Regions from separate parts of the Streptomyces sp. NPDC102437 genome, predicted to be linked through region 1. Evidence: riboswitches for the same ligand, from Rfam matches in the RefSeq annotation. Region 1 holds a riboswitch; each other region holds the start of a gene.
The links. Region 1 has a riboswitch for cobalamin ahead of ACIRJP_RS23895 (prenyltransferase/squalene oxidase repeat-containing protein). Riboswitches for the same ligand answer to the same signal wherever they lie in the genome.
Positions count from the first base shown of each region.

Region 2: it holds a riboswitch for cobalamin, as region 1 does, so the genes downstream of both, ACIRJP_RS31225 (cobalamin biosynthesis protein) here and ACIRJP_RS23895 (prenyltransferase/squalene oxidase repeat-containing protein) in region 1, are expected to answer to the same signal.
Region 3: it holds a riboswitch for cobalamin, as region 1 does, so the genes downstream of both, ACIRJP_RS15480 (ribonucleoside-diphosphate reductase subunit alpha) here and ACIRJP_RS23895 (prenyltransferase/squalene oxidase repeat-containing protein) in region 1, are expected to answer to the same signal.
Region 4: it holds a riboswitch for cobalamin, as region 1 does, so the genes downstream of both, ACIRJP_RS05635 (CbtB-domain containing protein) here and ACIRJP_RS23895 (prenyltransferase/squalene oxidase repeat-containing protein) in region 1, are expected to answer to the same signal.

Region 1 is NZ_JBIWKI010000019.1:28,954-33,137, forward strand. It holds gene ACIRJP_RS23885 (energy-coupling factor transporter transmembrane component T) at 1-268, opposite strand, end outside; gene ACIRJP_RS23890 (SCO2322 family protein) at 265-951, opposite strand; gene ACIRJP_RS23895 (prenyltransferase/squalene oxidase repeat-containing protein) at 948-2,222, opposite strand; cobalamin riboswitch at 2,332-2,467, opposite strand; gene ACIRJP_RS23900 (MBL fold metallo-hydrolase) at 2,672-3,712, opposite strand; gene ACIRJP_RS23905 (aldehyde dehydrogenase) at 3,992-4,184, shown strand, end outside.
Region 2 is NZ_JBIWKI010000031.1:64,676-68,859, forward strand. It holds gene ACIRJP_RS31215 (anion permease) at 1-1,168, shown strand, start outside; gene ACIRJP_RS31220 (hypothetical protein) at 1,191-1,421, shown strand; cobalamin riboswitch at 1,573-1,704, shown strand; gene ACIRJP_RS31225 (cobalamin biosynthesis protein) at 1,849-2,862, shown strand; gene ACIRJP_RS31230 (cobyric acid synthase) at 2,859-4,184, shown strand, end outside.
Region 3 is NZ_JBIWKI010000010.1:177,223-181,406, reverse strand. It holds gene ACIRJP_RS15490 (DUF3311 domain-containing protein) at 22-276, shown strand; gene mctP (monocarboxylate uptake permease MctP) at 273-1,907, shown strand; cobalamin riboswitch at 2,064-2,205, shown strand; gene ACIRJP_RS15480 (ribonucleoside-diphosphate reductase subunit alpha) at 2,347-4,184, shown strand, end outside.
Region 4 is NZ_JBIWKI010000003.1:137,406-141,589, forward strand. It holds gene ACIRJP_RS05620 (tetratricopeptide repeat protein) at 118-501, shown strand; gene ACIRJP_RS05625 (GNAT family N-acetyltransferase) at 579-1,085, shown strand; gene ACIRJP_RS05630 (CbtA family protein) at 1,167-1,940, opposite strand; gene ACIRJP_RS05635 (CbtB-domain containing protein) at 1,967-2,182, opposite strand; adenosylcobalamin (AdoCbl) riboswitch at 2,186-2,334, opposite strand; gene ACIRJP_RS05640 (histidine phosphatase family protein) at 2,444-3,052, shown strand; gene ACIRJP_RS05645 (dihydrolipoyl dehydrogenase family protein) at 3,804-4,184, opposite strand, start outside.

The DNA.
Region 1 (4,184 bases):
GCACACCGACGACGAACAGCCCGATCCGGATGAACGCCCCGTACGAACGGGCCCACGGCGCGTCCGTACGACGCGCGGCGACCACGTAGCCGGCCACCGCGATCAGCAGCCCGAGCAGCAGCGGATTGGTGGTCCGGGACGCGGCGGTGGCGAGTCCGAGCGCCCACAGCCACCACGCCCCGGCGGGCAGGGCGTTGCTCCGGGTCGCCTCGGGGGCGCGCAGCGGACGACGGCGCGCCAGGACCGCGGAGCCGGTCTGGGCGGTCATCCGCGGCGGCGGCGGGACTGCACTACCGCGGCGATGCCGAGCAGAAGCACGGCACCGACACCGACGAGCACCCCGGCGGACGGGCCGAAGGAGCCGCCGGAACCGGAGGACGCGGCGGATCCGGCCGGTGTGGCCGAGGCGGACGCCGATCCGGCGGGCGTGCCCTGCCCGTCGCCGGAGACCTGTTCGCCGCAGCCGGAGCCCGGGTAGCCGGTGATGGCGCAGAGCATCGCGTCGCTGCTGTAGCGCAGCGGCTTCGCCACCGAGGCGAGCGCCTCCGCCGCGCTCGCGTCCGGGGCGACCCGCGCACACGCGGTACGCGGCGCGGGCGGCGTCTCACCGGCCGGGGCGTCCGCGGCCGTGCCCGGGTCGATGACGAGCGCTATTCGCTTGGTGCCGTCCTTCGCCGGGGTGTCCGCGCAGATCTTCGCGAAGTCGGGGGCGCGGCGCGGCTTCGCCGAGTCCTGGGAGTCCTCGCTGACCGAGAACCGGAAGCCCTGCACCGCCCCGTCGTCCGGCCGGACCAGGGACGGGCCCTGGGTGGCGTACGTCCAGTCGGAGCCGGCGCTCTCCCAGAACGACCAGTACCGGTAGCCGGCCGCCTGGGCCGGTACCGCGCCGAGCAGGGCCCAGACGGCGCCCAGGACCACCAGCAGCGCGGTGGTCCGTCCCGCGCGCCTCACGGCTGCCTGTTCTTCCGGCGACCGCTGATCAGGAAGAACGCGATCGCGGCGAGGACGAGGCCGATGCCGATGTACCACCACACGCCCCCGATCACGTCGTCGCCGCTGTGGACCTGGTCCTTCTCCGTGGGCTCGTACCCGGTGTCGGCGGACGGGTCGGGCGTCACCACGGCGGCGGGCTCGGGGCCGGCCGCGTTCAGCCGGGCTACCAGGTCGACGCCGCCGAAGTCCCGGGCGTTGTCGCCGGTCGCGTGGGCGGCAAGGATCAGCTGGGCGTAGGCGGCGGGGCCGCTTTGGGCGGCCCAGTCCGCGGAGTTCTTCTTCAGCCAGGAGATGGCCCCCGCCGCCTTGTCCTGGTGGCCGGCCGCGGAGAGCGCGACGACCGCGTCCGCGGTGTTGCCGAAGTCGGGCTGCGGGGTGGTGTCGGTGGCACCGGGCATCGGCGCCTGGTTCAGGTGGCCGCTGCCGGCGAGGGCACCGGTGAGGTAGTGGGCGCCGTTCTGGGCGGCCTGCTCGGGCGTGAGCCCGGAACCGGGCCGGCAACTGGGCGCCTTGCCCGCGGCGTTGTTCCCGACCGCCATCGCCTTGCCCATCGTGCCGAGCACGGCGGCCGCGGTGGCGTCCGCGTTGGCGGCGAGCCCGCCCTTCTTGTCGGCCTGGTACGCGAAGGCGCCACCGTCCTTCCCGCCGCACGGGATCGCGAGCGTGAGCAGCGGGTCGTAGGGGGTCTTGCCGCCGGGCGTCGTGATGTCCGCGAGCCGCTGCCCCTGGCGGGCGAGGGCGCCGATCACCAGGGAGGTCGAGTTGGCGTCACTGGGCGCGCCCGCGGTGTAGCCCCAGCCGCCGTCCTCGTTCTGCACGGACTTCAGCCAGCGCACCGAGTTGTTCACGGTCTCGCGGTGCCCGCCCACCTCGACCAGGGTCTGGGTGGCGGCCGCGGCGGCATTGGTGTCCCGCACGGTCTTCGCGTCGCACGGCTTGGCGGTATCGGGCCGGAACGCGGCGTAGGAACCGTCGGCGCACTGCTGGGAGATCAGCCACTCCACCGACTTCGCGGCCGGGGTGACCCCTTCGAGCCGCTGGGCGAGGAAGGCCATCGACTGCCGCCACACGCCGTCGTAGGTGGGGTCCGCCGTGCCGTACAGCCCGGAAGGCAGCGCGACGGACGGCGAGGGCGACGGGGACGGCGCTGCCACCGCGACCGGCGCAGCGGCCGCGCAGAGCACGGCGGCGGTGGCGGCGAGCGTTGCTGCGCTGCGACGTACGGTCATGGCGGGCGGGGCCTCTCCTGCGGGGTGAACCGGGCACAGGCACGCTCAGGCACCAGGCTCCGGCTCCGTATACCTCGACGGTGCCGACCACCGGGGGATCCGGTGGTCCGAGCCGGTCACGACCGCGGACAGGGCATTCCGACTCACCGCCTGCGAAGACGGTTCACGGCTGCGTGGTCAGTGCCGGATTCGCACCGGCTTCCCCCTGAACGGGCATGATGACGACCCGCACACTGTACCGGGCGGGTCCGGGCGGGGTCCGGGCCGGGAGGAGCGCCCCTGATCACACCGAGACGTACATCACGCCGTTCCGCTCCGCACCGCAGGCCGCGCTCGCGCCGCGAGGCACGCGACCGTCACACCGCGCCGCACCCCACCGGACCGCCACGCCTCGCACAGCAGCGCACGCCACCGGACGCTACCGCCAACACCGCGAGGCACTCCACCCCTCACACCGCGACGTACGTCACGGGATCGGTGCCCGCCACCGCCTCCGCGCGCCCGAGCTTCACCAGCCGTCGCAGATGCGCCTCCGCCTCCGAGACGGCGATGTTCCGGGAGCCGTGCGGGATCTGCTCCCAGGGCCGGTTCCACTCCATCCGCTCGGCCAGCTCCCACGGCGTCAGCGGCTCCGCCAGCAGCCCGAGCAGCCCGGTCAGCCGTTCCTCGTGATGCCCGAGGAGCTCCCGTACCCGCCCCGCCGCATCGGTGAAGGCGTACTGGTGGGCGGGCAGCACCTCGGCGGCCCCGAGCCGGCCGATCCGCTCCAGCGAGTCGAGGTAGTCGCCGAGGGGGTCGGTGGCCGTGGCGTCGTCCGGGTCTTCGTACAGCCCGATGTGCGGGCTGATACCCGGCAGCAGGTGATCCCCCGAGAAGAGCCGCCCCCGGCCCGGCAGACTGCCGGGGTGCTCCTCCTCCAGGTGCAGGCACACATGCCCCGGCGTGTGCCCCGGCGTCCAGATCGCCCGCAGCCTGCGCCCCGCCAGATCGAGCAGCTCACCGGGGACGATCTCGCGGTCCGGGAGCGCGGCCCGCAGCCCTGGCAGCGTCCGCATCCGGCCCCCGTCGGCCGCGGCGGCCCGCAACGGCGCGAGATGCGCCTCGGGCGCTCCGACCGCGGTGAGTTTGGCCGCGAGATACGTCAGCCACCTGCCGGGTTCGGACTCCCGGGTACGGCGCACGATCGCGGTGTCCGCCGCATGCATGGCGATCCAGGCCCCGGAGGCCTCGCGCACCTGCCCGGAGAGCCCGTGATGGTCGGGGTGGTGGTGGGTGATGACCACCCCGTGGATGTCGGCCATCTCCGTACCGACGGCGGCGAGTCCGGCGCAGAGCGTGTCCCAGGCCTCGGGGTCGTCCCATCCGGTGTCGATCAGGACCGGTCCCCGATCGGTGTCCAGGACGTGCACGAGGGTGTGGCCGAGCGGATTGTCCGGGATGGGCACCTTGATGCTGTGCACGCCCCCGCCGTGGTCGGTCACCTGCGTCATGAGGTCCCCATCTCTCTCGGCGACGTGCGGCTGCGATCCGTCGCGCCCGCGTGTGGGCGCGTCGGGCCCACTGTAACGAGAACTTGTTCCAGTAGTAGCCCCGGTCGACCATCTGGTTCGGGGTGTTGTCACGGACGTGGACTACTGGAACTGGAACTGGTATCAGTTCTGACACAGAGTCAGATCCTGAGTCGGACACCCGGTCGGACATCGAGTCGGATGTCGACCCGGACCGGACGTCGATTCGGGCAACGCACCGCGCCGCGGGAGGCAGCAGTCATGACCGAGCTTGTCGAACACGGAAAACTGTTCATCGGCGGGGAGTTGGTCGATCCGCTGGGCCGGGACACCATCGAGGTCGTCTCGCCCCACACCGAGCAGGTCATCGGCCGGGTGCCCCATGCCTGTGAGGCGGACGTGGACGCGGCCGTCGCCGCCGGGCGGCGGGCGTTCGACGAGGGGCCCTGGCCCA
Region 2 (4,184 bases), on a different contig from region 1:
CTCGACCGGTGCACTCAGACCGAAGACAGCGGTGGCCATGTCCGCCGTTCTCAATCTCGTCGGCGCGTTCCTGTCGGTGGAGGTCGCGAAGACGATCTCCGGCGGGATCATCAACGAGGACGGGCTGCGGACAGAAGTCATCTTCGCGGCGCTCGTCGGCGCCATTCTGTGGAACCTGCTGACCTGGCTGGTCGGACTGCCGTCCAGCTCCTCGCACGCCCTGTTCGGCGGCCTGATCGGCGCGGCGGTGATGTCGGCCGGCTGGTCGTCCGTCAACGGCGGCACCGTCGTCACCAAGGTGCTGCTCCCCGCGGTCGCCGCCCCGGTCGTCGCCGGTCTGGCCGCGCTGCTGGCCACCAGGCTGACGTACCGGATCGGCGGCAAGGTCCGCAACGACGCCCAGGAGAAGGCCACCGCCAAGGGTTACCGGGCCGGCCAGATCGCCTCGGCCGGGCTGGTCTCGCTCGCCCACGGCACCAACGACGCGCAGAAGACCATGGGCATCATCACCCTGGCCCTGGTCACCGGCGGCGTCCTGCACCCGGGCTCCAACCCGCCGGTCTGGGTCATCGTCTGCGCCGGTACGGCCATCGCGCTCGGCACCTACCTGGGCGGCTGGCGCATCATCCGCACCATGGGCAGCGGCCTCACCGACCTCAAGCCGCCGCAGGGCTTCGCCGCCCAGACCAGTGCGGCCACGGTCATCCTGGCCTCCTCGCACCTCGGCTTCTCCCTCTCCACCACCCAGTCCTGCTCCGGCGCCGTGATGGGCGCGGGCCTCGGCCGGCAGGGCGGTGTGGTCCGCTGGTCCACCGCCACCCGGATGTTCGTCGCCTGGGGTCTGACCCTGCCGGCCGCCGGTCTGGTCGGGGCGGGCGCGGAGCTCCTCACCAAGCAGGGCACCTGGGGCGTCGTGGTCGTCGCGGCGCTGCTGGTCGCGGGCTCCGGTGCCATCTGGCTGGTGTCGCGCCGCAAGCCGGTCGGCCACGGCGACGTCGCCCCGTCGGACGGCGGCACCGAGCCCGCGGGCGTCGTCACCCAGGCCATCGCCGCCGTCAGCCCGCCGCCCACCGCGGCCGCGGCCCAGACGCCGGACCTGAACCTCATGACCACCATTCCGGCCCCGGCCGGAACCACCCAGGACCCGGCGCGACCCGCCACCGTCTGAGCCGGCCGTCTAAGGAATCAGCATGAACATCGACTGGGCAGCCCTCGGCTCCGTATTCGGCGTCTCCCTCGTTGTCACCGTCGCGCTGGTGGGCCTCTTCACCCTGGGCATCGTCGGCCTCTCCAAGCAGCCGGAACCGGCGGCGCAGGGCGGCTCCGGCGGCTCGCTGCTGCTGGCCCGCGCCGGCGCGTACGTCTGCTTCGGGCTGTGCGCGGCGGCCGTCGCGTACGGGATCTATCTGATCGTCGCCTGAGCCGCTCCCGCGCACGCTCTCCCGTCGGGCCGGACACCACGTGTGTCCGGCCCGATGTGCGTCTCAGCACACTGCGCCGTCGCAGGTCAACGGCAGGTTGACGGGCGTTCGCAGAGCGTGGTGGACTGCCGGAGCCAATTACGGCGACAGCAGAGGAAGCCGGTGCGAATCCGGCGCGGTCCCGCCACTGTCACCGGGGAGCGGTCCCCCACACCGGAAGTCACGGCTCGCGCGAGCGGGCTGGAAGGCCGGGGGAACCGCGGATCCGGGAGCCAGGAGACTCTCGTCGCCGGTCACGTCGAACCAGGGCGCGGACCCTGAGTGAGGACATATCGCCATGCCCGGCTGCCGTGCGTCCGTTGTCCCGGTGCTCTCCACGAGAGCCTTTTGTACAAAGGTCCGCCGAGGCGCGACGGCCGGCTGAGCCGTGCGAGCCGACCGCATCTTCGCGTACGGCGCCACGGCCGGCCTGATCGGCGACCTGCTGCTCGGTGACCCCCGCAGGGGACACCCGGTCGCCGCCTTCGGGCGGGCCGCGGCGGGCGTCGAGCGCCGTCTGTGGCGCGATCACCGCGGCTGGGGCACGCTGCACACCCTCGTCTGCGCAGGAGGCGCCGCAGGCGGTGCCGCGCTGCTCACCCGTGCCGTGCGCCGCAGCCCCGCCGCCTCCGTGGCACTGACCGCCGCCGCCACCTGGTCCGTCGTCGGCGGTACGTCCCTGGGCCGCGAGGCGCGGGCCATCGGCTCCGCCCTGGCCGCCGGTGACATCGAGCTGGCCCGCGAGCGGCTGCCGCATCTGTGTGGACGCGACCCGCACTCCCTGGACGGACCGCAGATCGCCCGCGCCGTGGTGGAGTCCGTGGCCGAGAACACCTCGGACGCCGTGGTCGGCGCCCTGGTGTGGGGTGCGCTGGCCGGGGTCCCCGGGCTGGCCGGTTTCCGGGCCGCCAACACCCTCGACGCCATGGTCGGGCACCGCTCGCCCCGGCATCTGCGCTACGGCTGGGCCTCGGCCCGCCTGGACGACCTCGCGGGCTGGCCGGGCGCCCGGCTCACGGCCCTCCTCGCCGTGGCCGCCGGGGGGCGCCCGCGTGGCGCGGTCCGCGCCTGGCGGGCCGATGCCGCGAAGCACCCGAGCCCCAACGCGGGCCCGGTGGAGGCCTCGTTCGCGGGTGCGCTCGGCGTACGGCTCGGCGGGACCCTCGCGTACGGCGGCCGGGTCGAGCACCGCCCCGTGCTCAACGGGGAGACGGGCCGGGCGGTGGAGACCGCGGACATCGAGCGCGTGGTGCGGCTGTCGCGCCGGGTGAGTGCGCTGGCGCTCGGCGTGTGCGTGGCGGGACGGCTCGGCGCGGCCCTCGCCGCACGGCGGATCGCGGGGCGCCGGAGCACCGCGACCAACCTGGCGGGACCTCGCACCACAGGACGGAGCAACGCATGAGCGGCGGGCTGCTGGTCGCCGGAACCACCTCCGACGCGGGCAAGAGCGTCGTCACGGCAGGGATCTGCCGCTGGCTCGTGCGCCGGGGCGTGAAGGTGGCGCCCTTCAAGGCGCAGAACATGTCGCTCAACTCGTTCGTCACCCGGGAGGGCGCCGAGATAGGGCGCGCCCAGGCCATGCAGGCCCAGGCCGCCCGCGTCGAGCCGAGCGCGCTGATGAACCCGGTCCTGCTCAAGCCCGGCAGCGACCGCTCCAGCCAGGTCGTCCTGATGGGGAAGCCGGTCGGCGAGATGAGCGCCCGCGGCTACCACGGGGGCAGGCAGGAGGCGCTGCTCTCCACGGTCGTGGACTGCCTGGAGCAGCTCCGGGGCACGTACGACGCGGTGATCTGCGAGGGGGCGGGCAGCCCGGCCGAGATCAATCTGCGGCGCACGGACATCGTGAACATGGGCATCGCGCGGGCGGCGCGCTTCCCGGTGGTGGTCGTCGGCGACATCGACCGCGGTGGCGTCTTCGCCTCGTTCTTCGGTACGACGGCGCTGCTCGCCGCCGAGGACCAGACCCTGATCGCCGGCTATCTCGTCAACAAGTTCCGCGGCGACGTGTCGCTGCTGGAGCCGGGCCTGGAGATGCTGCGGGACCTCACCGGCCGGCCGACGTACGGGGTGCTGCCCTTCGCCCACGGGCTCGGCATCGACGAGGAGGACGGGCTGCGGGTCTCGTTGCGCGGCGCCGTGCGCGAGTCGGCCGTCGCGCCGCCGCACGGCGAGGACGTGCTGCGCGTCGCGGTGTGCGCGGTGCCGCTGATGTCGAATTTCACCGATGTGGACGCGCTGGCCGCGGAGCCCGGCGTAGTCGTCAGGTTCGTGGACCGCGCCGAGGAGCTGTCCGACGCGGACCTGGCCGTGGTGCCCGGCACCCGCGGCACCGTGAAGGCGCTGGCCTGGCTGCGCGAGCGCGGCCTCGCCGACGCGCTGGTACGGCGCGCGGCCGAGGGCCGGCCGGTCCTCGGCATCTGCGGCGGCTTCCAGATCCTCGGCGAGCACATCGAGGACGAGGTCGAGTCGCGGGCCGGACAGGTGGCGGGCCTCGGCCTGCTCCCCGTACACATCCGCTTCGACCGCGAGAAGACCCTGGCCCGGCCCGTCGGCGAGGCGCTCGGCGCGCCGGTCGAGGGGTACGAGATCCACCAAGGCGTGGCGGACGTGCGGGGCGGGGAGCCGTTCCTGGACGGCTGCCGGGTCGGCGCCGTGTGGGGCACCCACTGGCACGGCTCGCTGGAGAGCGACGAGTTCCGCCGCCGCTTCCTGGCCGAGGTCGCC
Region 3 (4,184 bases), on a different contig from region 1:
GCGAGGGGACGGAGTCGCCACATGCCAGCAGGACCAGAAGGAAAACCACCCACCGTCACACCGGTGCGGGTGGTCATCGCCCTCTGTCTCGTCGCGCCGTTCGTGGCGATGCTCTGGGTGAGTTCGTACGCGAAGGTGGACCCCACCTTCATCGGCATTCCGTTCTTCTACTGGTACCAGATGCTCTGGGTGCTGATCTCCACCGCGCTCACGATGATCGCGTACAAGCTGTGGCAGCGTGACCAGCGCGCCCGCAAGGGGGGTGCGTCGGCATGAAGGACGGCGTGAACGGCGTCGCGCTCGGCGTCTTCATCTTCTTCTTCGTGGCCGTCACGGTCATGGGCTTCCTGGCGGCGCGGTGGCGCAAGGCCGAGAACGAGGCCAGCCTCGACGAATGGGGCCTGGGCGGGCGCTCCTTCGGCACCTGGGTCACCTGGTTCCTGCTCGGCGGCGACCTGTACACGGCGTACACCTTCGTCGCCGTGCCCGCGCTGATCTACACCGCGGGCGCGGCGGGCTTCTTCGCCGTGCCGTACACGATCCTCGTGTACCCGCTGATCTTCACCTTCCTGCCGCGGCTGTGGTCGGTCTCGCACAAGCACGGGTACGTCACCACCTCGGACTTCGTCCGCGGGCGGTTCGGTTCGAAGGGCCTGTCGCTGGCGGTCGCCGTCACCGGCATCCTCGCCACGATGCCGTACATCGCGCTCCAACTGGTCGGCATCCAGGCGGTGCTGGACGTGATGGGCGTCGGCGGCGGCGAGAACACCCACTGGTTCATCAAGGACCTGCCGCTGCTGATCGCGTTCGCGGTGCTCGCCGCGTACACCTACTCGTCCGGGCTGAGGGCACCCGCGCTGATCGCCTTCGTCAAGGACGGGCTGATCTACCTGGTCATCGCGGTGGCGATCATCTACATCCCGATCAAGCTCGGCGGCTTCGACGACATCTTCGCCAAGGCGGGCGAGGCGTTCTCGCAGAAGAACGCAGCGGCCGGCAAACCGGTGGCCGGACTCGCGCCGGGCGAGGCGGGCCACTGGGGTTACGCCACCCTGGCACTGGGCTCGGCGCTGGCGCTGTTCATGTATCCGCACTCGATCACGGCGACGCTCTCCAGCCGCAGCCGCAACGTGATCCGGCGCAACACCACGATCCTGCCGTTGTACTCGCTGATGCTGGGCCTGCTGGCGCTGCTCGGCTTCATGGCCATCGCCGCCGGGATCAAGGTGGACAACGGGCAGCTGGCCATCCCGCAGCTGTTCGAGAACATGTTCCCGGACTGGTTCGCGGGCGTCGCGTTCGCCGCCATCGGCATCGGCGCGCTGGTACCCGCCGCGATCATGTCGATCGCCGCGGCCAACCTGTTCACCCGCAACATCTACAAGGACTTCCTGAAGCCGGGCGCGACCCCGGAGCAGGAGACCAAGGTTTCCAAGCTGGTTTCGCTGCTGGTCAAGGTCGGCGCACTCGCCTTCGTCCTCACCATGGACAAGACGGTCGCGATCAACTTCCAGCTGCTCGGCGGCATCTGGATCCTCCAGACGATGCCGGCCCTGGTCGGCGGCCTGTTCACCCGCTGGTTCCACCGCTGGGCGCTGCTCGCCGGCTGGGCGGTCGGCATGGTGTACGGGACGGTGGCCGCGTACGGGGTCGCCTCGCCGACGCAGAAGCACTTCGGCGGCTCGTCCAAGGAGATCCCCGGAATCGGCGAGATCGGCTACATCGGCCTCACCGCGTTCGTGCTGAACGTGGTGGTGACGGTGGTGCTCACCTTCGTCCTGAACGCCGTGAAGGCACCCGCCGGAACCGACGAGACGTCCCCGGCCGACTACACCGCCGACGCGGGCGACCCGGGCGTCGAGGTGGAACTCCCGCCGGCCACGGCGGGCGCTCCGAGCGGCCACTGACAACCGCGGCCCATGGCCTGCCAACGGCCCGTCGAGCCCCTTTCCCGAAGGGGTGCGACTGGCCCGTCCGCCGTCTGCCCGAAAGGGCCGCAGAACGCGTCCTGTGGTCCCGGTATTTGCCGACCGACACAACATGTGGGGGCTGCCTCTTCGGGCAGCCCCCACATGTATGCTCGTCCTCGCTGTCGCCGCAGGGGAATCCGGTGTGAATCCGGAACTGTCCCGCAACGGTGTATTCAGTGCGCTTTTGTGCACCCCCGAGTCAGTCCGATGACCTGCCGGCAGCGCATCCGGCTCGACCGAACCGGATGCCCAGACGTCCGGGCCTCGCGGTTGGGCCGGTGGACGCCGTGCGAAGTGCTGCCCTGCTCCGGGTCTGCGCGCCCGCAGGGCTGCCCCGATCCCCGCCGGCCCCGAGCCGAGCGAGGGAGAGCACCACGTGACCATCGCGCCAGCCGATCCGGCAGTCGCCGCGTCCGCAGCAGCCGAGTCCGAGGCCGCCGCACAGGACGGACCGGGAACCGCACTGCTGCGGACCCTGACCGAACTGACCGCCGATCTGCCCGACACCGACCCCGGCCGGGTCGCCGCCGCCGCGCTGCGCGGCCGCAGCGCCCGCGCCGACGAGGCCGAGCTTCGGTCGCTGGCCACCGAGGCCGCCGCGGGGCTGATCTCCGAGGACCCCGCCTACTCCCGGCTCGCCGCCCGGCTGCTGACCCTCGCCATCGCGGACGAGGCGGCCGGCCAGGGCGCGGTCTCCTTCTCCGCCTCGGTCGCGGTCGGCCACCGCGAGGGCCTGATCGCGGACCGGACCGCCGAGTTCGTCGCCCGGCACGCGGCCGCCCTCGACGCGCTGGTGGAGCGTTCGCTGGCCGACGGCGCGGACGACCGCTTCGGCTACTTCGGGCTGCGGACCCTGCACAGCCGCTATCTGCTGCGCCACCCGCACACCCGCCAGGTCGTCGAGACGCCCCAGCACTTCATGCTGCGGGTCGCGGCCGGACTGGCCGAGGACGATTCGCAGCGCGCCGTGGACGAAGTGGCGGCGCTGTACGGGCTGATGAGCCGGCTCGACTACCTGCCCTCCTCCCCCACGCTCTTCAACTCCGGTACCCGGCACCCGCAGATGTCCTCCTGCTACCTGCTGGACTCCCCGCTGGACGAGCTCGACTCGATCTACGACCGCTACCACCAGGTGGCCCGGCTCTCGAAGCACGCGGGCGGCATCGGTCTGTCGTACTCCCGCATCCGTTCCCGCGGTTCGCTGATCCGGGGCACCAACGGGCACTCCAACGGCATCGTGCCGTTCCTGAAGACGCTCGACGCCTCCGTCGCCGCGGTCAACCAGGGGGGCCGCCGCAAGGGCGCCGCCGCCGTCTACCTGGAGACCTGGCACGCGGACATCGAGGAGTTCCTGGAGCTGCGCGACAACACCGGTGAGGACCAGCGGCGTACGCACAACCTCAACCTGGCGCACTGGATCCCGGACGAGTTCATGCGCCGGGTCGACGCGGACGGCGACTGGTCGCTGTTCTCGCCCGCCGACGTGCCCGGTCTCGTCGACCTGTGGGGCGACGGGTTCGACGCCGCTTACCGGGCCGCCGAGGCCCAGGGCCTGGCCCGCAAGACGATCCCCGCCCGTGAGCTGTACGGCCGGATGATGCGCACCCTCGCCCAGACCGGCCAGGGCTGGATGACGTTCAAGGACGCCTCCAACCGGACCGCGAACCAGACCGCCGAGCCGGGCACCGTCGTCCACTCGTCGAACCTGTGCACCGAGATCCTCGAAGTCACCGACGACGGCGAGACGGCGGTCTGCAACCTGGGCTCGGTCAACCTCGGCGCGTTCGTCGCCGACGGCGGCATCGACTGGGAGCGGCTGGATGCCACCGTCCGCACCGCCGTGACCTTCCTGGACCGGGTCGTCGACATCAACTTCTACCCGACCGAGCAGGCCGGCCGCTCCAACGCCAAGTGGCGCCCGGTGGGTCTGGGCGCCATGGGTCTCCAGGATGTCTTCTTCAAGCTGCGGCTGCCCTTCGACTCCCCCGAGGCCCGCGCGCTCTCCACGAAGATCTCCGAGCGGATCATGCTCGCCGCGTACGAGTCGTCCTGCGAGCTCGCGGAGCGCTCGGGCCCGCTGCCGGCCTGGTCGCAGACGCGGGCGGCGCGCGGTGTGCTGCACCCCGACCACTACGACACCGAGCTGAACTGGCCCGAGCGGTGGGAGGCGCTGCGCGCCCGGGTCGCGAAGAGCGGGATGCGCAACTCGCTGCT
Region 4 (4,184 bases), on a different contig from region 1:
GAATATTCAATCACCAGGTGGGGTTCAGGCAATCACAGGGTGGCCGGGCAGCGGCTCGGCCGGCGGTTGGACGAGACGGGGCACCACCCCTGAACGGTCTGTGACCAAGGAGGTCAAGTGAGCGACACCTACTACGAGTTCGGCACGGCTGCCGACCGCTGGGACCGTGCGCAGATGTTCTTCGAGGCAAAGGAGTACATGACTGCGGCCCGTATTCTGGAGGGGCTCGTCGAGGAGGTCCCGGAGCAGGTGTCGCCGCGACTGCTGCTGGCCCGGACCTACTACCACTCGGCGCGGCTGGGAAAGGCCGAGGCGGAGCTGCGGGCGGTGCTGGAGCTCGACCCGGTGGAGCACTACGCGCGGCTGATGCTGGGCCGCACCCTTGAGCGGCAGGGGCGGGCCGCGGAGGCGGCCGGTCATCTGCGGATGGCTGCGGCGTTCTCCGGTGACTTCGACTCCGGCCCGGGGCGGACCAGCACCGGGGGGCCCGCCGGCATGTGAGCGGGCATCGGCGTCACGGCGGCATCCGGCAAAACAGGGATGCCGCCTGCCCGCCCCGCGTGATAGTTCACTCCCTCATGACCCACATCGAGACTCCGCGCCTCCTGCTCCGCCTGATGAACGGCTCCGACGCCCTGCGCGTGATTTCGGGCACGCCGGGCGAAGGGGACAGCTGGGCACCCGGCTACCCGTCCCCCGGCGAGATGGCCGCGGCCGAGCGCTTCCTCAACACCTGTGCGACGACCGGCGATCCCAGCCCCTTCGGTTCGTACGAGATACGGCGCCGCACCGACGGGCTGGTGATCGGCGGGATGGGATTCCACGGTTCGCCGGACGAGAACGGGGAGGTCACGATCGGCTACGGCCTCGTCCCCTCGGCACGAGGGATGGGATACGCCTCCGAGGCGTTGCGCGCCCTGCTGCTGTTCGCCCGTGAGCAGGGCGTGAGTTGCGTGCACGGTGACAGCGACCTGGACAACACCGCGTCCCAGCGCGTCATGGAAGCCGTCGGCATGCGCCTGGTGAAGCAGGACGAGCGGCTGAAGTACTACCGGATCGACTGTGGCCCGCGGCCCGAGCGGTGAGCCGGTGCGGGGCGGGACGCCGGAACCCCGCCGGGAGGTCCCGGCGGGGTTCCGGTCGTCGGCCCGCGTGGGCGGTGCCGGTCAGTCGGCCGCGGTGGCCACCCGTCCGGCGCCGCCGTTCGCGGTGGTGCCTGCGCCGGTGCCCGGTGCGAGCAGCCGGTCCGTCAGACAGCCGAAGAAAAGCCCGAAGGCCACCCAGAGGGTGGTCTGCACCGCGAGGGTGCTCAGGCGGAACTCCCACAGCAGAGCGGCCGGGAAGTCCTTGCCGACCTCGTTGTACGAGGGCAGGAACGCGTAGGCGAGCCCGATCACCAGGACGTACGCGGCGGATGCCGTGATCGTCGCGTTCCAGTTGTCCAGGCGGGAAGCCAGCCGTTTGCCGAGGATGACCGCGGCGACGGCCAGCAGCACGCTCAGGACGACCATCAGGAAGAACAGGGCGGTACGCCGGCCGATGGTGTCGGGGTTGCCGACGGCCGGCGGGTTGGCCGGGTACTTCAGGAACGGGACGACGTACACCGTCAGCAGGGCCGCACCCGCGATCAGCGCGGCCGTGGCCCGCGGGCCGAATCTGCCGATCCGGCCGAGGGCGTAACAGAAGACGAGGGCGGCGATGCCGCCGATCGCGGCGCCGAAGACCAGTACACCCGTGGCGAGGCCGGCGGTGGACTGCACGGTGCGGCTGACCAGTTCCTCGCCGCCGCCATGGTGGTGGCTGTGCGATTCCTCCAGGGCGATGGCCGCGTCCACACGCGACTCACCGAGGAAGTAGGCGACCAGCAGGGCGAGCGCGCCCGCGGCGAGGCCGGCCAGCATGCCGCGGACGAGCAGGGCTCTGACAGATATGGAGTTCATGAGTTTCCCCGGGATCGGACGGTACGTCAGTGGCAGGGGAAACCGAGGAGGTGGCGGCCGTCGTGGACCCACTCGTGGACACCTTCGCCGGAGATGACCGCGGTGGCGCCCTGTTCGGCGCCGACGAAGTACAGCAGTACGAGCATGAGAATGCCGAAGAAGACCGCCCAAGGGGCGATGGCCTTCAGGGAAATGGGGGTGATCGCCGGTACGGCGGTGGCGGGGGCAGCAGTCTGTGCCATGGCAGAACCTCCTGAGGGAACACGCGTCCCGATCGTGGTGCCTGAGACGTAGGTGCTGGGTCTGACTTCCCGCACGGAGACGGGTTCACAGTGGCGCGACCGTGCCGGATTCTCACCGGACTTCCGTCACACCTACGTCATGCTCGTCGTGACGATACTCCTTGGGGGCAGCCCCCTGCCATGGTGCCGACGGCGGCCGGACCGCCCTGATGCCATGGTGGGCACACCCATGGGGCCAGAGTTCAGGGAGTTGACCGGGTCATGACCGTACAGGTGATGTTGATCTCACCGGCGCTCAACGCCGCGCTGCGGGAGGCCCGTTTCGACGGTGACGCCCCGCTCGACGCGGCCGGGGCCCGCCGGGCGCGGGCCGTCGCCGCGGCAGTGCCCACCGCCGACCGGTATCTGCGTGGGCCGTCCGAGCGGTGCGCCGGGACCGCCGACGCGTTGGGGCTCCGTGCCGAGCCCGAACAGGCGGTCCGTGGCTGGGACATGGGCCGGTGGAGCGGTCGGAGGCTGGCAGCGGTGAGCACGGCCGAGCCGGAGGAGGTGTCGGCCTGGCTGACCGATCCGTCGGCGGTTCCCCACGGCGGCGAGTCCCTGCTGGATCTCTGCCTCCGGGCCGAACACTGGCTGGATACGGTGGGGACGACGGAGTCCACCGAGAGCGCCGGGGCGCGCCGCGTGCTGGGCGTCGTCGAACCCGCGGTGGTGCGGGCGATGATGGTGGCGGCACTCGCTCTGCCGGTGGAGGCGTTCTGGCGGCTGGACGTCGCCCCGCTGACCCTGACCGCGCTCAGCGGGCGTTCCGCCCGGTGGAACCTGCGGTGCGGACAGCCGTTGTCCCCCACGCCCGACCCCGCCCGGTAGTAATCCGTTTGCGTCGCAGTCGGGTGGAAGCACAGGCCTACAGGGTGGTTGTCGAGCCGGCACCCGCTTTCCGACCTGGGACGATGTGGACCCCGCCCGTCACCCCTTCGACAGCGCGTCGGCGCCGCAGGTGGTGCGGTCCCTCGGGCCGGGCCGGTCGGACACCCGGCCGCCCCGGCATTCCCGGCGGGGCCCCGGCGACGAGTGACCGGAGCTGGAGAAAGGGCAGGCTCTGGGCGGATGCCATGGCATCCGCCCTTGCCGAGCACTACGGCCGCTGGTCCGTGGGCCGGCGCTGAGCGCACGACGAAGCCACCCGTCGCCGACGGGGCACCGCCGCCCAGTCGCCGTCGCGCAATCCGAGATCCGCGACCGACAGCAGTCCGTACAGCCATGAACGCCGTCCGCTGGGGCGTCAACCGGCCTCTGCCCGTCCATGCCCTGGCCGGCCACCGTCGCACCATCGAGGCGCTCCCCGTCGCCGACGTGTGGACCGCGAATGCAGCCATGTGCACAGAAGGAACGCAGTCCCGGGTAGGTCTCGGGCCGGGCCCTCGCACGGATCGCGAACAGCACCGCGGTGCTGCGGAACAGTCCGGCCGTGGCGACGGGACCGACGTCCGAACCGCTCACCGCACCCCGACACCCTTACAACCGGGCCGCGTTGGAGGCATCCGCGTCCCGCTCACCGCCCCGCGGTGCACCGAGTCACCGCTGGCCGCCGTCCTCACCGCCGGCCCGCCCCGGGCGGCTACGCGTCCCGGTACGCCTCCAGCAGCCGCAGCCAGACCTCGCTGATCGTCGGGTACGCGGGAACGGCGTGCCAGAGCCGGTCGATGGGGACCTCGCCCGCGACCGCGATCGTCGCCGAGTGCAGCAGCTCGCCGATGCCCGGCCCGACGAACGTGACGCCGAGCAGGATCTCCCGGTCGAGGTCCACGACCATGCGGGCACGGCCCCGGTATCCGTCCGCGTACAGGCCGGAACCGGCCACCGCGGCGAGGTCGTGGTCGACGGCCCGGACCCGGTGGCCGGCCCGCTCGGCCGCGGCGAGGGTGAGGCCGACCGAGGCCGCCTCCGGGTCGGTGAAGACGACCTGGGGGACGGCCGCGTGGTCGGCGGTTGCCGCGTG